DNA from 3 places in the Cellulomonas sp. T2.31MG-18 genome. Region 3 is predicted to be linked to each of the others. Evidence: predicted binding sites of a transcription regulator. Region 3 holds the regulator's gene; each other region holds the start of a gene.

Region 1 (2,260 bases), 1.6 Mb from region 3:
CGGTCGCCGCACGCCGCTGATGGGCGCTGAACAGGCGCTGCGTCCGGCCGAGGTCCAGCGGCACCAGAGTCGGCGTCGACGACGACACGGGTCACGTGGCAGTCGCACAGCACCCGCCCCACCTCGGAGGCCGGCCACGGGTTCCCGTCCTCGTCGCACACCGGTGGCACGCCGACGAGAGATCGACCCGTCGCCACGGCACTCCCCGCGCCCGGCCGAGCCGGATCCGACCTGCCGCCCGAAGCCCGTTCGTCCGCCGCAGCCCGCCGGCCGGCCACACCCCGCGCATCGGCGGCCTCCCGCTCGCCGGCCAGACCTCGTTCACCGACCGATCGGCGACCGCCCGCGCGCAGGGCGCGCCACGTCGACTCGCTCAGGACCAGGCTGACGTGCGGCCTGCCGGCAGGACCCGTCGCCGGGCCGGTGTCGTCGAGCGCCCGGTCTGCCAGCTGGACGAGGGCGTCGGCCCGCCGCTGCTCCGGAGCGCGCTCGTCGTCGAGGCCCGGCCGCGGGCTCACCGCCTCCAGGGCGAGCCGCAACCGGTGACCGGCGACGGAGTCGAGCAGACCTTTGACGTAGGTGCCGCCGGGGGTCTCGGAGAGGTTGAGGTAGCGCGCAGCCTGCTGCTGGTCGTGCGCGCGCTGCCGAGCGGTCGGGTCGAGCTCGGCCTGCCACCGCGTCAGCGCCTTTCCCAGGCCTGCGCCGTCCACCCGGGTGGCCAGTGCCACGATCTCCGCCTGCCCTGCACCGGACCGCGCGAGCTCGGCGACCTGCGGCGATGCCGTGGCGGTGAACCGGGCGATGGCGTCGACATGCGTGGTGGTGATCGCACCCGTGGTCAGCGCGTCGCGCACCTGCGGCATCGTCGTGATCGCATCGGCCTGCCGCAGCTGGCCGACCGCTTCCCGAACCCCGGCGTGCGAGGTCCGGGCGCGCCAGGCTGCCAGGTCCCGGTCGCCGTGCAGCGCCCACGTCCCCGCGGCTCGCTCGGCAGCCAGCAGCCGCGCCCGAACCGCGGCGAGCAGGCCGGCCGTGCGGTCCACGTCCTCCAGTGCCGCGCGACGCTCACCGGCCGACCACGACTCCGCAGCGCCGACCGCCGCAAGGAACACCTGCGCCACCCTCAGCACGTCGGCCGCCGCTGCCACGTCGCCGCGCGCCGCCACAGGGCGGTCGACGACGGCCGCCGTCATGCCGCCACCGCCACGACCCGGTTCGAACGCATGTTCGTATGCTATCGACGCCCACCGACATCCCGCAGGTCCCATGCACAGGGCTACATCGAGGACGCCGCCCTGCGTTTCGCCTTCAGTGCCGGTCGTGGATGGTGATGGCGTACCCGTCCAGGTCCAGCAGCGTGAACGTGAGCCCGAACGCGGTCGGCACCGGCGCCTGCACCACCCGCACCCCCGCGGCGACCAGCGAGTCGTGCAGCTGCTGCGCGTCGTCGGCGTGCAGCCACAGCGCCACGCCGACGCCCGGCTGCGGCATGCCGTCCAGGTCGACGCCCGGCAACGGCTCACGCACCGCGAAGGCGACCGGGCTCGTCGTGAACACCACTGCGCCCGGGGGCGAGGCGGGCGCGCGGGTGAGGCCGAGGTGCTCCTCGTAGAAGGCCGCCGCCTTCTCCAGGTCACGCACCTGCAGGGCGATGAAGTCGGGTCCGGTCACTGCCATGGCGCTCACCTGTCGTCCGAGTGGATGTCAGTGTTCTGACATGCAGACGGTATGTCAGACTACTGACATGCGTCAAAGGCCGGACGACCTCGCACACGTCGTCGGGTACGTGCTCAAGCACGCCCAGGCCTCGCTGCGCACGCGGATGGACGACACGCTCCGGCCCCTGGGCCTCAGCACGCCGCAGTACGTCTGCATGGAGCTGCTGTCGCGGGCACCGGGGATCTCCAGCTCCGACCTGGCCCGGAACGCCTTCGTCACGCGGCAGACGATGAGCACCCTGCTGCGCGGCCTCCAGGACCGCGGCCTGGTCGAGCGCCCCGAGCAGGCCCCGTCCGGCCGCGCCCGGCCCACCGCGCTCTCCCCCGAGGGCGCGCGCCTGCTCGCCCTGGCGCAGGCGCGCGCGGACGCCGTGGACGCCCAGATGGTGGCCGGTCTGACGTCGGCGGAGACCCGTGACCTGCTGCGCTACCTCGAGAAGTGCATCGACGCGCTCGAGGGGGACGACGCCGGCCGCTAGCCCCGAACTCGCCCGCTACCGGTGCAGGGGCAGCCACTCCAGCACGCGCTGGATCGACTCGTC
Region 2 (2,260 bases), 1.1 Mb from region 3:
ATCTCGCCCAGCGCCGGCGGCGCTGTGCACCCTGGATACCGGCACGTGCCGTCGCGGGCGACCACCGCCCTCCGGCGGGGACCGGCGTAGGTGCGCTCGGCGCGGCCGACGTTGATCACCTGCGAGTCCGGACCGAACACGAGCCGCGAGACGGCGGAGTCGCAGGCCAGCCGCGCGAGCACCGTCTGCGGCACAGGACCGGCACCGACCAGCTCCGCCACCGCGAACCGGTCGACGTCCGCGACGGTCGGCAACCGGAACGGCCGTCGCGCACGTCTGCCCGCGTCGCTCTCCACCAGTCGACGCTCCGCCACTCGACGCTCCACCGCTCCACCAACGGCGCGCGGGTCCGGGGCGCCGGCCTCGACGGCACGCCGCAACGTCTCGAAGTCGACGACGACGTCGAGGTGCGGCCGGACCGCTGCACCGGTGCCGACCAACCCGTGGTCGAGCACGAGCCGTGCGACGTCGGCAAGCCCCTGCGCGCGACGCTGCTGCGTGGTCCGTCGGTCGTCCGGGGCCGGGGGCGTCATCACGGCGTCCAGCGCGGCGTTGACCGCCGCACCGTGCTCGGTCGTCAGGAAGCCCGAGAGGTGATACCCGCCCTTCGTGGCGGCAAGCCCGACGAACTCCCGGTCGCACGCCTCGCGGTACCCGCGCTCGTCCGCGTCGGGATCGGCCGCGGCGGCCCAGCGCCGGGCCAGCCGGCGGAAGCCGTCGGCGCCGTCCTGAGCCGCGTGCTCGACGAGGAACTCCTCACCGCACTCCTCCGCCGATCCGGCGAGAGCGTCGCACCGCGGCTCGCTGGTGGCGACGACCGTCACCATCGTCCGCACCTGGTCCCGGCCCACCACCCCGGCCAGTGCCGCGGCGCTCGTGGCGGGCAGGTGCTCCCGCAGGACCCGGCCTGTGGTGACGAGCTCCCGCGCCCTGACGAACGACATCCCGGTGCGGGCGGCCAACCAGTGCGCGAACGAGCGAGAGCCGTCGGCCGCCCACATCCCGTCCTCGGCCGCCGACGCCGACAGCCACGCGGCCGCGACGCTCAGGCGGTCCAGCTGCTCGACCAGGCTCAACAGCACGTCCAGCGGTTCACCGCCGACGGCTCCGCCGACCGAGGACGCCCGCTGCACACCCTCCACGACGGCGTCCACCGCCACGGTGAGCGCGTCAACGACTCCGTCCGCTGCCGATCCGTGCACCGCTTACCACCGCCGCCCACCCGAGAGACCCGTCCGACCAGCACCAACGATATCGGGCTCGGCTGTATTCGAACGTGTGTTCGCAAAACTGTGTGTTCGCTGTGAGCGATATGACCCGCAGGCGACGGCGGACTCGTCGCGGCACCGCCCCCCGCCACACGAACCGCGCGGCCGGCCCAGCTCAACGCGCCCCGCGCCGGCCATGGCGGGACTCACGCCCACCGGGCGGCAGAGATACATGACTGTCTCTTGGGTGGGTACTCACGCGCCGGGCCGCCGCCGGTACCGGGCTCGGCGTCGGGCCCCGACACCCTCGACCTCGGCCCGCAGCTCGCAGCCGCCAGCCGGCAGGCGACACCGCGGACCCGCAGCTCTCAGCCCTGCGGCCGGAGCGCCACCGCCATCGCCTCGACCGCGAGCAGCGGCGCCACGTTCCCGGCCAGCCGCGTCCGTGCGACGCCCACGGCATCCATCCGCCGCAGCGTCTGCTCCGCGGTGCTGTCCGCCGCCAGCCCCCGCACCAGGGCCTCGTGCTCGCTGTTGACCAGCTCGACGCCCGCCCCGAACTGCACCACCAGGACGTCCCGGTAGAGCGACAGGAGGTCCACCATCGCCCGGTCCAGCACGTCGCGCTGCGAGCGGGTCGCGCGGCGCTTCTGCTCCTCCTCGAGCTGGCGCACCTGCGCCCGCACGGTCGGTGGGAGCGTCGCGGCGTTCTCGGCGCCGAGGGTGTGCAGCAGAGCGGCACGCTCGGCCGCGTCCTTCTCGTCCGTCCGCGCGCGGGCCTCCGCCTGCGACGTCTCGACCAGCTCCCCCGCAGCCAGCACCGCGTCGCCCACGCCGCGGATGCCACCGGCCAGCTCCAGCACGCGGTTGCGACGGGCCCGCGCGTCCGCGTCCCGCGCGAGCCGGCGGGCGATGCCGACGTGGCTCTGCGCGGCACGGGCCGCCACCAGGGCTGTGGTCGGGTCGATCCCGTCCCGACGAGCCAGCAGCTCCGCGACCGCCTCGACGGGCGGCACCCGCAACGGCACCGAACGACAGCGTGAGCGCAGGGT
Region 3 (2,260 bases):
CGCCCAGCACACCGGAGTCGCGGTGCAGAACGTGCACGCCTACGTCGCCGGGGAGCACGGAGACACGGAGATCCCGCTCTGGAGCTCGGCGAGCCTCGGCGCGGTGCCGCTGCTGGACTGGAACGGGTTCGGCGACCGGGGTCCGCTGACCGCCGGCGTCCGGGAGGCGATCGCCCGCGACGTGGTCGAGTCCGCCTACAAGATCATCGAGGGCAAGGGCGCGACGAACTACGCCATCGGCCTCGCCGGCTCGCGCATCATCGAGGCGATCCTCAAGGACGAGCACCGCATCCTTCCCGTCTCGTCCCTGCTCGAGGGCTACCACGGCATCAGCGACGTCTGCCTCTCGGTCCCGGCCGTGGTGGCGGCCGACGGTGTGGGCGAGCGGATGCCGGTGCCCATGTCCAGCGACGAGCTGGCGGGCATGCGACGCTCCGCCGACGCGGTGCGCTCGGTCGCGCGGCAGTTCGGGTTCTAGACGACGCCTGCGGGCTCGCCGGACCTGACCGGCGGGCCCGCCGGGCCGTCCTGGCGTGCGCCGATCGCCCTAGAGGCTGCGCAGCACGCTCACCACACGACCGAGCACCGTCGAGTCGTCGCCGGGGATCGGTGCGTACGCGGGGTTCTGCGGCATCAGCCAGACGTGACCGTCCGTGCGCTTGAGCGTCTTGACCGTCGCCTCGCCGTCGATCATCGCCGCGACGATCTCGCCGTTCTCCGCCACCGGCTGGCGCCGGACCACCACCCAGTCGCCGTCGCAGATGGCGGCGTCGATCATCGAGTCGCCCCGGACCCGGAGCAGGAAGAGGTCGCCCTCGCCGACCACCTGCCGGGGGAGCGGGAAGACGTCCTCCACCACCTGGTCGGCGAGGATCGGGCCACCGGCCGCGATCCGTCCGACGACGGGCACGTATGCCGGCCCGGGGGTGCGGTCCAGCTCCGGCAGGTCGGGGTCGAGACCGGCCGCCCATTCCGCCGTCCCGATGCGCACCGCACGGGAGTCGTCGGGCTGGACCACCTCGATCGCGCGGGGCCGGTTCGGGTCCCGACGCAGGTAGCCCTTGCGCTCGAGCACGGTCAGCTGGTGCTTGACCGACGACGGGCTGGTCAGGCCGACCGCCTCGCCGATCTCCCGCATGCTCGGCGGGTAGCCGCGGCCCTCGACGGACTGCTTGATCGTCGCCAGCACCAACCGCTGACGCGGTGTGAGCCCCTCGTCGTCGGGGGCGCCGTCCGGTAGTGCGTGCACCGAGGCGAGGGTCCCGTCCTCGTCCGTCCGCCTGCTGTCCGTCACCGCGCTGTCCTCCCTGTGGCCGGCGGCGTGCCGGACCGTCGCACCCACCGACCCCGCCGTCCGCGTCCGGCCTGGTACCAGCGCCGCGCGGGTCGTGTCAGTGGTCGGTGATGGTCTGTCGCCGTGCAGCGAGCGTATGGCCCGCGGCACCCGGACTCAAACACCTGTTCGAGCGTGTCTCGACGGATGTCGGTCCCGTCTGGTAGACATCGTACAGACGTTCGACGAACGGATGTTCGATCCGGTGGTGGCATCGCGAGGTGCCACCCGCGACGGAGGTGGGCAGCATGAGCGCGATCCTGGTCACGGCACGTCCGGCGGTCGTTCCCGTCCGGGCTGGTGCGGCGGCGCCTCGCGGTGTCGCCGGGGCGCGGGAGCGGCACCTCCGGCTGGTCCCGGACGCGACGGCGCCGACGGACGAGCGGCAGGCTCAGGAGCGGCCGCTGCGGCTGACCCGGCGGGGGCGCGTCGTGGTGGCGGCGCTCTCGCTGCTGCTCGTGGCCGGCGTCGGCGTCCTGGGGAGCAGGGCAGCGGCTGACGGACCCGCCTCCGCTCCGGTCGTCGAGCGGCACGTCGTGACGTCCGGCGAGACGCTGTGGGGCATCGCCGCGTCGGTCGCGCGTCCCGGTCAGGACGTCCGAGACGTGGTGGTCGAGCTGCAGAAGCTGAACGGGATGGGCGACTCGGGCCTGGTGGCGGGCGAGGAGCTGGTGGTTCCCGCCGCCGGCTGACGGCCCTTCGTTCCTTGCGCGGCCCGCAGGCGTCGCTTAGCGTCGCCTGCGACCCCGACGAGTCGGAGGGGTCGTTCGACGGTGCCGCCGACCGCCCCCGGGTGGCGGCACAGGTGAGAGGACCCTTGTGCACTGCCCCTTCTGCCGGAACCCCGACTCGCGCGTCGTGGACTCGCGGACGTCTGACGACGGTGCATCGATCCGTCGTCGACGTCAGTGCCCCCAGTGCGGACGA

Evidence for each region. Region 3 encodes LexA, which represses DNA repair genes until DNA is damaged. Its sites were predicted from a motif close to TCGAACANNTGTTCGA; they were not measured.
Region 1: a site for LexA is predicted at 1,216-1,231, ahead of ACFQTY_RS00080 (DUF222 domain-containing protein). Genes of this name have one in related genera too.
Region 2: a site for LexA is predicted at 1,271-1,286, ahead of ACFQTY_RS02585 (DUF222 domain-containing protein). Genes of this name have one in related genera too.

The regions. Positions count from the first base shown of each region.
Region 1 is NZ_CAXWGW010000001.1:24,159-26,418, forward strand. It holds gene ACFQTY_RS00080 (DUF222 domain-containing protein) at 1-1,193, opposite strand, end outside; gene ACFQTY_RS00085 (VOC family protein) at 1,309-1,677, opposite strand; gene ACFQTY_RS00090 (MarR family winged helix-turn-helix transcriptional regulator) at 1,745-2,197, shown strand; gene ACFQTY_RS00095 (alpha/beta hydrolase) at 2,213-2,260, opposite strand, start outside.
Region 2 is NZ_CAXWGW010000001.1:565,593-567,852, reverse strand. It holds gene ACFQTY_RS02585 (DUF222 domain-containing protein) at 1-1,154, opposite strand, end outside; gene ACFQTY_RS02580 (DNA polymerase III subunit delta') at 1,577-2,260, opposite strand, start outside.
Region 3 is NZ_CAXWGW010000001.1:1,618,919-1,621,178, forward strand. It holds gene ACFQTY_RS07485 (L-lactate dehydrogenase) at 1-478, shown strand, start outside; gene lexA (transcriptional repressor LexA) at 548-1,294, opposite strand; gene ACFQTY_RS07495 (LysM peptidoglycan-binding domain-containing protein) at 1,582-2,025, shown strand; gene nrdR (transcriptional regulator NrdR) at 2,153-2,260, shown strand, end outside.